One region of the Agrobacterium sp. ES01 genome, then DNA from elsewhere that is predicted to be linked to it. Evidence: riboswitches for the same ligand, from Rfam matches in the RefSeq annotation. Region 1 holds a riboswitch; each other region holds the start of a gene.
What was found. Region 1 has a riboswitch for cobalamin ahead of ACQQ2Q_RS08910 (aromatic ring-hydroxylating oxygenase subunit alpha). Riboswitches for the same ligand answer to the same signal wherever they lie in the genome.
Positions count from the first base shown of each region.

Region 1 (3,181 bases):
CCGTGAAAACTGTCCCATGTCGCCGTTTTCGGCATCATCGGAATATTCGTGCGCTGACGCGGCGTGGTGTTGAATGTCGGATCGGCGACGCCCGGATAGCGGTCCGGCTTGGGCGTTGCGTCCGCAAGCGCCGGGGGCGTAGACGGCGCGGCCGTATCGGCGCTATCGGATGTCGAAGGCGCGCTTGGCGCCGTGCTGTCCTGTTCGAGTGTGGTGCCGGCTGACGGAGCCGCCGGCGCTTCGGGCTGGGTGGTATCCTGGGCATAGGCGGCGGTGCCCAATGCGGCCAGGATGAGGCCGCTTGCAAAAACGATATTCATCCGCTTCATCATGCTGCTCCTTGAAATGTCGTTGCGGCAGGCGAAGGCTGGGCGATCTCCCAGATCGCACCGATCAGGGCCACAACCATGGCGCCAATCAGCAACCATTCATGCAGAAAATATCCGGCAGCTGCCGTGCAGACGATGTCGAGTACTATTAATGCGCGTACGACGTTTCTCAGCGCACCATGGCCGAAAATCGGGAAAAACAACGCCGCCAACAACATGATGGCCGTGGAAAACACCACCAGACCCGCTCCGATCGAACCGTTGACGCCCGTGAGCGGGACAACAAAATTATAGAGTGCGACGGCAAGGCCGAGGGCAGCGCCGACAGCAAGCACCCAAATTCCCAATGGGTAATAATAATTTGGATTGTTCATGACTTTCCTCTTCGAGTTGGGACGGCCCAAAACGCAAAACTGTGCCCAACCACCCGCCGTGTGATTGAACGAAACCACTTTGTTTTGACCGTTTTCAGGGTCTGCACTACTCACCCCTTGTTGGGGTGAACGCACAACTTGGCGATAGGATCCATCGCGCCTTGCACATTAGCGAAATAGTTCGAAGCGCCGCCGTGTCGTGACCAGACGGCAACCAAGGGGCGGACACAGTTTTCAGCGACTATTCAAATTGCGCATTCTCGATGTCGCTTTCCATCGCATCGCACCCCCGCATAGCCGCTAGTATGATCTCAATCCAAGGTGCCGGGCCGCAGGGAGGCGGAGCGGAGAATTGGGAAGCCGGTCTAAATCCGGCGCTGCCCCCGCAACGGTGGCGGAGCGAAAAATCCGACGGGAGGCCACTGGGCAGACAAGCCTGGGAAGGAGTCGGATGGTCCATGATGGACAGCTCCGGAGCCCGGAAACCAGCCTTGTAGACATGTCAGTTTCGGCCGCGGCGGGCGGTCCGGGCACATGCGGCAAACCCAAGAGGCCGCATTGCTTTTCTGCGTCCGCCAATGAACATCAATGAGGGCGCAAATGGATTTGCAGACGACAGTTTTGCGGCAACTTAAGAACCGCCGCGAAGGCTTCTCCCTGGAGCAGCCCTTTTATATCGATGAGGACATTTTCAAGCTGGACATGGAGACCATCTGGTACCGTGACTGGCTGTTTATCGGCCATGACTGCGAGGTTCCCCGCGCCGGCAATTATTTCACCGTGCAGATCGGCGACTATCCCGTGGTCGTCGTGCGCGGCAAGGATGGCGTCATTCGCGCTTTCCACAACACGTGTCGCCATCGCGGGCATCGCGTTTGCACGTCCGAGCGCGGCGCGGCGGCCAAGATGGTTTGCCCCTACCACAACTGGACCTACGACCTCGACGGCTCGCTGGTCTTTGCCCGGCAGATGGGTGAAAGCTTCGACAAGGCAGAGTTTGGCCTGAAGCCCGTCGCCTGCGAGAGTGTAGCCGGCTATATCTTCGTCTGTCTTGCGCAGGAGCCTGCCGATTTTGCGCCGATGCGCGCCAGTATCGAACCCTATATGGCGCCGCACCGTCTGGCCGAAGCCAAGGTTGCCGCCCGCTCGACCATTATCGAAAAAGGCAACTGGAAGCTCGTCTGGGAAAACAATCGCGAGTGCTATCACTGCGCCGGCAACCATCCCGAACTTTGCCGAACCTATCCGGAAGCGCCGACTGCGACCGGCGTGCAAGGCGCCGGCGACGATCCGGTCATTGCCGAGCATTGGGCCCGTTGCGAAGCCGGTGGGCTGCCGAGCGAGTTCCTGATGGATCCGACAGGCCAGTTCCGCGTTGCCCGCATGCCGCTGATCCCCGGTGCGGAGAGCTACACCATGGACGGCAAGCCGGCGGTGAAGAAGCCGCTGTCAGGCGACGTCAACATCTCCAATATCGGCACCATGCTGCTGTTCCACTATCCAACCACGTGGAACCACATTCTCGGCGACCATGCGATTTCCTTCCGCGTGCTGCCGCTGTCTGCAGAAGAGACGGCGGTCACGACGACATGGCTCGTTCACAAGGACGCGGTGGAAGGCGTCGACTATGACGTCGAAAAGCTGACCCATGTGTGGAACATGACCAACGACCAGGACCGCTCCATCGTTGAAGAAAACGCCTTCGGCATCCGCTCGCCGGCCTATGAGCCCGGCCCCTACTCCGTCGAACATGAAGGCGGCGTGATGCAGTTTGTCGAATGGTACGCCAATTTCATGGTCAACCGCCTGCAGGGCGACAAGGCTCCACTCTCGGTCGTGGCATAAAATGGCAAAAGACAAAACATACAGGCATGTCGATGAAATGCGGCCCTGGAGCGACAAGGAGCATATGCTCGAATGTGTCGCTTGGACGCCGGAAACACCGGATGTGATGACCTTCACCTTCAAGTCTGACCATCCGGGCCACTGGTTCCGATACCAGCCGGGTCAGTTCCTCACGCTGGAACTGCCGGTGGGGCCGGAACCGGTCATGCGCACCTATACGATCTCGTCCACGCCGTCGCGTCCCTACACCATTCAGGTGACGGCCAAGGCGCAGAAGGATTCCATCGGCACACGCTGGATGATGGAACATCTGCAACCGGGCATGAAACTCAAGGCCTATGGGCCGGTTGGCGACTTTTCCTATGTCCGTCATCCCGGCGACAAATACCTGTTCATCTCGGCCGGCTCCGGCATTACACCGATGATGTCGATGACCCGCGATCTCTCGGACCGCGAACCCGACAGCGACATCGCCTTCGTCCACTGCGCCCGCTCGCCCAACGATATCATCTTCCGCTGGGAGCTGGAATACAAGGCGCGCTACATGCCGCATTTCACGCTCGGCTTTATCGTCGAGCAGCTGGAGCGCACGCAGCTGTGGTCGGGCCTGAAGGGTTGGGTGGACCGGGCCAA
Region 1 covers NZ_JBNQTH010000002.1:221,425-224,605, reverse strand. Annotated here, with positions in the region: gene ACQQ2Q_RS08920 (PQQ-binding-like beta-propeller repeat protein) at 1-329, opposite strand, end outside; gene ACQQ2Q_RS08915 (hypothetical protein) at 329-703, opposite strand; cobalamin riboswitch at 1,006-1,211, shown strand; gene ACQQ2Q_RS08910 (aromatic ring-hydroxylating oxygenase subunit alpha) at 1,304-2,548, shown strand; gene ACQQ2Q_RS08905 (2Fe-2S iron-sulfur cluster-binding protein) at 2,550-3,181, shown strand, end outside.

Region 2 (3,181 bases), on a different contig from region 1:
TGAAGGAGGGACGCGCCATTCCCAACTCCCTGCGTGCCCGCCTGCTGAAGGCCTTGGATGAGAACGGCTGCAACGCGCTCCCCGGACATGAGATAGAACAGCCTTTGGCGGACGAGCAGGCCTCGTCGCCGGCAGGAACGTTGCGGATACCGGACGACGCCATGCGCAACTCTTACGCAATCGACGGGTGGCGTGCCAGCCTGCAGGGTCAGGGCGGAACACTTAGAACCATGTGCGTGCGCACCTGCGACGGTGCCTTTTTTCCGATATCGTCCAACGCGACGCCGGCCATGTTCGGACGCGATGCCGGACTTTGCGATAATATGTGCCCCGGCACCCAGACTGAGCTCTACTATCACTCCCTGCTGAGCCAGGAGAGCGCGGATATGGTCTCAGCGTCCACCGGGCGGCCCTATCGCGACCTTCCGAGCGCCTTTGCCTATCTCCACCGCAAGACCGGTGACGACAAGGCCTGCGGCTGCAACCTGACAGCCTTCCATCAAAAGGCGCTGAGCTACGCCAACCGTCAGCAGAGCACCGCTGCGGCTTATTCCGCCATTACCCCGATCAAGACCATGCCTGACAAAATCGCGCCTGAGAAAATCACCATCGATCCGATGGAGCGCCCCTATGATCCGAGCACCAGCACCGTAAGGCAGGTCGGCCCGGTTTTCCTTCCCAAGGAAACAAGCAGCATCGACCTGAAGCACCCGGCACTGTCAGGCGCGCAACCCGTACAATAAGGCGAATTCGCTCAGCCGTCTCCATCGGGCCATCGCTCTTCGAACACCAGGTCCTCAAGCGGCAAGCGCTGCCGCCAGCCCTTGAGCGCCAGTTCCGGCTGATCATAGAGCTTGTCGACATAGCCAAGGCAGAACCAGCCGATGATCTCGACATGTTCCGGAATGCCGAAGATCGCGCGCAAATCCGCATCGCGAAAGATACTGACCCAACCGACCCCCACTCCTTCCGCACGCGCCGCAAGCCACAGGTTCTGCACGGCGCAAACGGTGGAATAGCTGTCCATGCGTGGATTATGCGTGCGACCGAGCACAACTGGACCGCCGCGCGTCGGATCGCAAGTAATGCAGATTCCCACCGGCGCCTTGCGGATGCCTTCGAGCTTCAACTGCATATAGCTGTCACGCTGGCTTCCAGAGAACATCTCTGCCGCTTCATCATTGGCACGGCTGAAGGCATGCCAGACCGCCTCCCGCATCCGAGCATCGCGCACGACCAGGAAATTCCACGGCTGCATGAACCCGACGGACGGTGCGGCATGGGCCGCCTCCAGCAGTCGAGTGATCAATGCATCGGGCAATGGATCGGATAGAAACTGATCCCGCACATCACGGCGGGTATGGATGGCGCGGTAGACGGCGTTGCGTTCTTCAACGCAAAAAGCCCCTGCCCGCACGAAATGATCGTGTGGTTCGTCGTGCATCGTCAAATCCCCAACAATGCTGCGACCGCCTGCTGTCCGCACAGGCAAAGCCTATCGTGTCCGGCCGGTCTTCTGGCTCGGCATCATCTGCTCCGATCGCCTTCCCGGTCGCAAGACCAGTGGCCTGAGTTTCCAGGAAACTCCCGATCGTGCATCAGCCTCACAGCGTTGGGCACGCGCCGGATTTCCACCGGCTTCCCGATTCTCCCGCTCGCGCGGGCACCAGACAACGTTGGTTTAGCGCGAAGCACGGCAAACGCAAAGCGCCGGCAACGACACCGGCCTGTCTATTCGGGGAAATAGCGGACAAAGGCGAATGCTGTTCCGTCGGGAGACCAGTTGGGCACGTTGATGCTGCCCTGCCCGCCAAAGAATTCGAACAGCGTCTCGACATTGCCGCCATCTGCATCCATCAATCGAAGCCGTACAGTCTTGTCGCGAGGATGGCCGGAGACATCCGGATCGTAGGATAGAAAGAGAACCTTCTCGCCATTGGGCGAAGGATGCGGGAACCAATCGCCTTGTCCGTCCGATGTCAGCTGTTCCAGTCCGGATCCATCGCATCGCATACGCCAGATCTGCATCAGACCGGTACGGCTGGAATTGAAATAGATCCAGCCGCCATCCGGCGAATAGTCCGGGCCGTCATTATGGCCTTCACCGAAAGTCAGTCGCCGTTCGGTGCCACCACGGACCGAAATCGTATAGATGTCGAAGGCACCATCGCGCGCACCGCAATAGGCGAGTTCCCGTCCGTCCGGTGACCAGCCATGCCAATAGGATGGCATATTGGCAGTGATCTGACGCGGCTCCTCATCTCCATCACCAAGAATATAGATGCAGGACTTGCCAAACAGCGTCTCATCCGAAAAGGCAATGGATGCGCCGTCGGGTGACAGTCCATGGTCGTTATTGAGCCGGACCGCGAGACCGGTATCGATCAGCTCGGGCTCGGCGTCATCATCGCCGAGCGGCAGCGCGTAGAGCAGCCCATTTCCATTGACGATCAGGAATTCGCCGTCGCGGGACCAGTTCGGCGCTTCGACAAGATCGTCTGTCTGCCAGACCACCTCGCACTCGCGCGTCTCCATGTCGTAGATCTCAACCGAACTGCGCATAATCCCTCCCCAATAACAAATTCGCCTACAAACTGGTTGGCTGTTCCAGCGCACGCCGCAGCTTGACGACAATCGCCACGCCCGTCTGCAACGCGTTGCGGCGACCCCACTCGCCCGCAAAGCCCCATACGAGACTGGCGACCAATGTCAGGAAACCGATGCCAAGCACCTTGAAGTCGCCGTCCCATAAGCCATAGGCGCCGATGGCGATTGCCGGCGCATAATAGGCAAAGGCCGACACCACACCGAAGAGCGAGCTGCGCCGCTCTTCGCTCGCCGAGACGGAAAAGATATAGTCTCGCTCAGCCTGCGAGAATTCAGGCATCGCGGTCCGAACGCCCGGATCCTCGGTACGATCGCTCATGCACGATCCCGGAACCGGTTCGTAATCGGATAGCGCCGATCACGGCCGAAATTCTTCTTGGTGATCTTCACGCCCGGCGCCGACTGACGACGCTTGTATTCCGCCAGATAAAGCAGGTGCTCGATGCGGTGGACCGTCGCGACGTCGTGCCCCCGCGCAATGATGTCTTCAACCGACATCTCCTTTTCCACCAGGCATTCCAGAATGTCATCCAGAACCGGATAAGGTGGCAGGGAATCCTGGTCCGTCTGATCG
Region 2 covers NZ_JBNQTH010000003.1:275,282-278,462, forward strand. Annotated here, with positions in the region: gene ACQQ2Q_RS10615 (DUF2865 domain-containing protein) at 1-743, shown strand, start outside; gene bluB (5,6-dimethylbenzimidazole synthase) at 755-1,444, opposite strand; cobalamin riboswitch at 1,490-1,686, opposite strand; gene ACQQ2Q_RS10625 (TolB family protein) at 1,732-2,562, opposite strand; gene ACQQ2Q_RS10630 (hypothetical protein) at 2,588-2,926, opposite strand; gene ACQQ2Q_RS10635 (NAD+ synthase) at 2,923-3,181, opposite strand, start outside.
Region 2: it holds a riboswitch for cobalamin, as region 1 does, so the genes downstream of both, bluB (5,6-dimethylbenzimidazole synthase) here and ACQQ2Q_RS08910 (aromatic ring-hydroxylating oxygenase subunit alpha) in region 1, are expected to answer to the same signal.

Region 3 (3,181 bases), on a different contig from region 1:
AGCGCTTGGCGGTTATGCAGAGGTGTTCCAGCGCAATGTGCTGGCCTCTGGTGTCATTCCGCAGATTTCGGTGATCATGGGGCCCTGCGCCGGCGGTGACGTCTATTCGCCGGCCATGACCGATTTCATCTTCATGGTGCGCGATACCTCCTATATGTTCGTGACAGGCCCCGATGTGGTGAAGACCGTGACCAACGAGACGGTGACTGCGGAAGAATTGGGTGGAGCCTCTATCCACACGACCAAATCATCGATCGCCGATGGCGCCTATGAAAACGACGTGGAAGCGCTGCTGCAGGTGCGCCGGTTGATCGAGCTTCTGCCGCAGTCGAATACGGCGCCAGTTCCCGAGATCGAGTGCTTTCAGCCCGTTGACCAGACCGATACGTCTCTCGACACGCTGGTGCCTGCCAATGCCAACAAACCCTACGACATCAAGGAACTGGTCCTGAAGACGGCGGATGAAGGCGATTTCTTCGAGATCCAGGCAAGCTTCGCCAAGAATATCGTCTGTGGTTTCGGTCGCATCGAGGGGTCGACCGTCGGCTTTGTCGCCAACCAGCCAATGGTGCTGGCCGGCGTCCTTGATTCCGATGCCAGCCGCAAGGCTGCACGCTTCGTCCGCTTTTGCGATTGCTTCAACATTCCGATTGTCACCTTTGTCGATGTGCCGGGCTTTCTGCCGGGCACAGCGCAGGAATATGGCGGATTGATCAAGCATGGCGCCAAGCTGCTGTTTGCCTATGCCGAGGCGACCGTGCCGAAGCTGACTGTGATTACCCGCAAGGCCTTCGGTGGCGCTTACGATGTGATGGCGTCAAAGCATCTGCGTGGTGACATCAACTATGCCTGGCCAACGGCGCAGATCGCGGTGATGGGGGCCAAGGGTGCGGTCGAGATCATTTTCCGCAAGGATATCGCTGATCCAGACAAGATTGCCCAGCACACCAAGATGTATGAAGACCGCTTCCTGTCGCCGTTCGCGGCCGCCGAGCGTGGCTATATCGACGAGATCATCCGTCCGCAATCGACCCGCCGACGGCTGGCGCGCGGGTTGAAGATGCTGCGTAACAAGGACCTGTCCAATCCTTGGAAGAAACACGACAACATTCCTCTGTGAGCGAAGTCGTCCCCTGTCTTTTGAGGTCGCCGGTTTGATTGACTTCATTCGGCGGAACGCATAATCATGCGGGAGAATTGGATGGTTTCCGCTTCATCCTGGGATGACGCGGAGAGCAAAAGGGAATGCGACGGATGGACCCAAACAGGGCGTCCCAATCGCAGCCGACCCCGCGACTGTAGAGCGGCGAGGCTTTCTCATCCGTTTGTGCTGAAGACTGTCGAGATCGACCGCATGGTGCGGCGGCAGGTGGTCTTCCTGCAGGCGGAAAAGCCACTGAAAATGTGGTGCGAATAACCGGGGTTGGACGCCTCCTTATCTACGAATCGTCCGCCTTTCGCATCACGGTAGTTTTCGGGAAGGTGAGGGAAAGCCGTGGGCAAATGCGCGTGACTGCGCTGCGCCCGAAGCCGCGAGCCAGGAGACCTGCCGTCCTTCAGGGCCTGACGCCCGAAACTGGGGTATCTCCCCGTTGCCAGCACGGAGGTTGTCGTGGCGACATTTGGTGAAGCGCCCTTGCGGTCGCGTCTACGCTGTTGTTGCTGCCGGGAGGTCGCGTGCATTGCATGCGACATGCAAACCCGATGAAGCCTTCTGCATTGTTCAAACGCTGGACGGTCCTCTTGCTGGTCGTGGCCGCGCTGTTCTTTGCCATTCTGCCGCGCTTTATCGGTCGCAACGCCGAAGACCTGAATTCTGCCGCCGACGCGGAGGTGGAGCTACCCAATGTGGACAAGCTCCTGCCCGAGGAAGACAAGAGCAATCCCGATTTTGCCATTTCCGGCAAGGCGACCGCTAAGGATCGTACCGTGATCATCGGCAAGCCCGGCGGCCTGTTCGGCTCGTCCGACAAGGTGAATTGACGTGGCAGCGGATAAAACCAGAAATGTGACATTTGTTCTGGGTGGTGCGCGCTCCGGAAAGTCGCGTTTTGCCGAAAACATTGTCACAGATACGTGTCTGGACCGACATTACATCGCAACAGGACAGGCCTTCGATGACGAGATGCGGGCGCGCATCGCGGCCCATCGTTCGGATCGGGGTGAGGGGTGGATCACCCACGAGGCGCCACTCGAGCTGGTTGAGACGCTGACCTCGTCCAGCGCGTCACAGAATGCCGTTCTGGTCGATTGTCTGACGCTCTGGGTGTCCAATCTGATGCTGGCGGACAAGGATGTGGAGGGGCAGAGCGCCGGGCTGGCTGACTGCCTTCGCCATCTCTCAGGAGAGATCGTGATCGTTGCCAATGAAGTTGGGCTTGGGATCGTGCCGGATAATCGCATGGCGCGCAAATTTCGCGACCATGCGGGGCGGCTCAACCAGATGATCGCCGCACAAGCGGACACAGTGTATTTCGTAGCGGCCGGTTTGCCGCTGAAAATGAAGGGTTAAATCATGCTGCAGGCCAAAATTCCGGCAACCGTCATCACCGGCTTTCTCGGATCGGGAAAGACCACGATTATCCGCAACATGCTGATGAATGCCGGCGGCAAGAAGATCGCCCTCATAATCAACGAATTCGGTGATCTGGGTGTCGATGGCGATGTGCTGAAGGGCTGCGGTGCCGATAATTGCACCGAAGACGACATCATCGAGCTCACCAATGGCTGCATATGCTGCACGGTCGCCGATGACTTCATTCCGACCATGGAAAAGCTCCTGGACCGGCCAGACCGCCCCGATCACATCGTGATCGAGACATCGGGGCTTGCCTTGCCGCAGCCGCTGGTCGCGGCGTTTAACTGGCCGGGTATCAAGACGCGGGTGACGGTGGATGGCGTGGTCACGGTCGTCGATAGTGCAGCGGTCGCTGCCGGGCGCTTTGCCGATGATCACGACAAGGTGGACGCGCTTCGTGCGCTCGATGACAATCTTGACCACGAAAGCCCGATTGAGGAACTGTTCGAGGATCAGCTCACTTGCGCTGACCTGATCATACTCAACAAGGCCGATCTTCTGGAGGCCGAGGCGCTTGCCGACGTCAAGTCAAAGGTTGCCGGCCGCATTGCCCGCAAACCGTCATTGATCGAGGCCCGCCATGGCGAGGTTCCGGCACTGGTG
Region 3 covers NZ_JBNQTH010000003.1:154,056-157,236, reverse strand. Annotated here, with positions in the region: gene ACQQ2Q_RS10045 (acyl-CoA carboxylase subunit beta) at 1-1,120, shown strand, start outside; cobalamin riboswitch at 1,186-1,568, shown strand; gene ACQQ2Q_RS10040 (hypothetical protein) at 1,705-1,983, shown strand; gene cobU (bifunctional adenosylcobinamide kinase/adenosylcobinamide-phosphate guanylyltransferase) at 1,985-2,512, shown strand; gene cobW (cobalamin biosynthesis protein CobW) at 2,516-3,181, shown strand, end outside.
Region 3: it holds a riboswitch for cobalamin, as region 1 does, so the genes downstream of both, ACQQ2Q_RS10040 (hypothetical protein) here and ACQQ2Q_RS08910 (aromatic ring-hydroxylating oxygenase subunit alpha) in region 1, are expected to answer to the same signal.

Region 4 (3,181 bases), on a different contig from region 1:
CTCCGACATCACCACCGGTGCCATCCATGGCGGCGCACTGACCGCCATCATCGGCCCCAATGCGGCTGGCAAGTCGACATTGTTCAAGCGCATTGCAGGCCTGTTGTCGGGCGATGGCGTTGTGCATGTGTCGGGCACGGAGGCGACCTCCAACGCCATCTGTTACATGCCCCAGGATACCGGCGCGAATGCGGTTCTGACCGTTTACGAAAGCGTGCTTCTGGCCGCCAAGCAGGGCGGCAGCTGGCGCGTTGGCGACGATGAACTGGCCGAAATCGACGGCATTCTGGCCTCGCTCGGCATTGCCGATCTGGCCTTCCGCGATCTGGGTGCCCTGTCGGGCGGCCAGCGCCAGCTGGTGGCGATTGCCCAGGCGCTGGTGCGCAAGCCGAAGATCCTCCTGATGGATGAGCCGACCTCGGCGCTCGATCTCTTCCGCCAGATCGAGGTGCTGGAATATATGCACCGCCTTGCCCGCAAAAGCGGCATGGCCGTGCTGATCGCGCTTCACGACCTCAACCACGCCATGCGCTACTGCGACCACACCATGATCGTCTCCAACGGCCATCTGGTGGCCGACGGCCCGACAGCCGAGGTCATCACGCCGGCGATGCTGGCCGAGGTCTACAAGGTCCACGCCCGGATAGAAGCCTGCACGCAAGGGCGACCGCTGGTGATTGTGGATGGGACCGTTTGAGGGCATCACCTCAATCCCTTCTTCCGCCGTCACCCCGGACCTGACCCGGGTTCCATCAGCGAGCGCGATCTCTGGCGCGCGGGGAAGCACCCTTCGACGATGCACGGTAGGGCACCACACCCTCCCGGCACGCAGATGCGCGTCGGCTGGAGGCCTGTGTAGGCACAGGAATGACGACGGGTTCAGGGACCGCCAATGTTTGCGTTGCCGCTCGACCGCAAATTCCCCATTGACGTCCCGACGTAATATAATTACACCCATCCCCGTTGAAGGTTCTCCGAAGGCATGCGCTGGAGGGGATTAAAAGGGAACACGGTGAGACGTACCCAAAAGGGCGCAAATCCGTGACTGTCCCCGCAACTGTGAGCGGTGAGTTCACCCGGGAATGCCACTGGCCGAAAGGCCGGGAAGGTCCGGGGGCGCTGTGACCCGCAAGTCAGGAGACCTGCCCTCGACATGTCTGAAGAAACCTGGCCGGGGTGAGCCAAGGGGAAAGATTGATGGCGTTCGACGTTCACATTGCTGTTGACGGCCGCATAGGCTCTTCCCGCTCCCCCGCTTCTTGCGTGGAGGCTTGCGATGGAACTGCCGTCGTCCCTGATCGGCTCTAGTCCGGCCCGGCTTGCCGTCGAAGGCTTGAGCTGGGGACCGCATCGCGGGCCGTCCCTTGTCTGCGAGATCGATTTTGCCGTCGAGGCCGGCCGGATGCTGGCCATAGTCGGGCCCAATGGCGCCGGCAAGTCCAGCCTGCTGCGCTGTCTTTACCGCTATCACCGCCCCTCTTGCGGCCGTATCCTGCTGGATGGCGCCGATGTGTGGGACATGCAGCCGCGCGATGTCGCACGACGGATTGCAACGGTTTTGCAGGAACCTGCCACCGATTTCGGGCTGACGGTCGCCGAAATCGTCGAACTTGGGCTGTCGCCCCATCTATCAGGCATGAGCCGGAACGCGGTCTATGCCGCAATCGGGGACGCGCTGTCCCTGATGAAGATCGACCATGTGGCATCGCGCAATTTCGCCTCGCTGTCCGGTGGCGAAAAGCAGCGGGTGATGATTGCGCGTGCGCTTGCGCAAAAGCCCGACCTGCTGATTCTCGACGAGCCCACCAACCACCTGGATATCCGCCATCAGCTCGAAGTCCTGGCGCTGTTGTCGCATCTGCCAACCACGGTGATCGTGTCGCTGCACGATCTGTCGCTGGCCTCTGCCCATGCCGATCATGTGCTGGTGCTGGCCAGGGGCCGCCAGGTCGATTTCGGTGCCGCCGGCCATGTGCTCACGCCCGATGCGATCCGCGACACCTTTGCCGTGGAAACCGTGATCGACAGTCACCCGGTCACCGGGCGGCCGCGTTTTTCATTCCATCTTCAGCCATCCATTTCAGGGAAATAATCATGCGTCTCGCCCCATTGCTTCTGTCCGCACTCGCCCTTTCGGCAACAACGGCTGCCGCATCCGGTTTTCCGGTCACGGTCAAAAGCTGCGACCGCGAGGTGACCTTCGATGCGGCACCGAAACGGGCCGTCTCCAACGACGTCAACCTCACGGAAATGATGCTGGCGCTCGGTCTGACCGGCAATATGGCCGGCTATACCGGGGTGACCGGCTGGAAGACGCTGGACGAGACGCTGACCGCCGACATCGCAGCCCTGCCGGAACTGACGCCCACTTATCCGACCAAGGAAGTGTTGCTGGGTGCCGACGCCGATTTCCTGTTTGCCGGCTGGAACTACGGCATGAAGGTGGGCGGCGAGGTCACGCCCGACACGCTGACGCCCTTCGGCATCAAGGTCTATGAGCTGACCGAAAGCTGCATCCACATCATGAAGAAGTCGAAGTCGTCGATGGACGACATGTATGGCGACATTCTCAATCTTGGCCGCATCTTCGGCGTGGCGGAACGCGCCGAGACACTGGTCGCCGGCTACAAGCAGCAGCTCGCCGAGGCGATGGCGGATCTGCCGGAGCGCAAGGGGCCGCTCAAGGTCTTTGTCTACGATTCCGGCGAGGAAAAACCCTTTACCGCCGGGCGCTATGCCATGCCGACCGCGCTGATCGAGGCTGCCGGCGGCACCAATATCATGGACGATGTGGAAACCAGCTGGACCACGGTTGGCTGGGAAGGCGTGATCGAGCGCAATCCGGATGTGGTGGTGGTTGTCGATTACGGCGAAGTGAGCGCCGAACAGAAGATCGCCTTCATGCGTGACAATCCGGCCTTCCAGGATATCCCAGCGGTGAAGAACAATCGCTTCGTGGTGCTGCCCTATGCCGAGGCAACGCCCGGCCCGCGCAATATCGAGGCCATCAAGACGCTGGCTGCTGCCTTCAACCCGCCGGTTCGCTGATGAGCCACCGGCATTTCATCTACGGCCCGCGCCACGCCATCGTGCATCTGATGCCGTGGCTGGTGGTGGCGCTGATCCTGGCTCTGGTCGCGACCATTGCGGCTGGCGTGAGCTTTGGCGCGACCGCCATTCC
Region 4 covers NZ_JBNQTH010000001.1:447,464-450,644, forward strand. Annotated here, with positions in the region: gene ACQQ2Q_RS02325 (ABC transporter ATP-binding protein) at 1-697, shown strand, start outside; cobalamin riboswitch at 951-1,164, shown strand; gene ACQQ2Q_RS02330 (ABC transporter ATP-binding protein) at 1,277-2,092, shown strand; gene ACQQ2Q_RS02335 (ABC transporter substrate-binding protein) at 2,095-3,048, shown strand; gene ACQQ2Q_RS02340 (FecCD family ABC transporter permease) at 3,048-3,181, shown strand, end outside.
Region 4: it holds a riboswitch for cobalamin, as region 1 does, so the genes downstream of both, ACQQ2Q_RS02330 (ABC transporter ATP-binding protein) here and ACQQ2Q_RS08910 (aromatic ring-hydroxylating oxygenase subunit alpha) in region 1, are expected to answer to the same signal.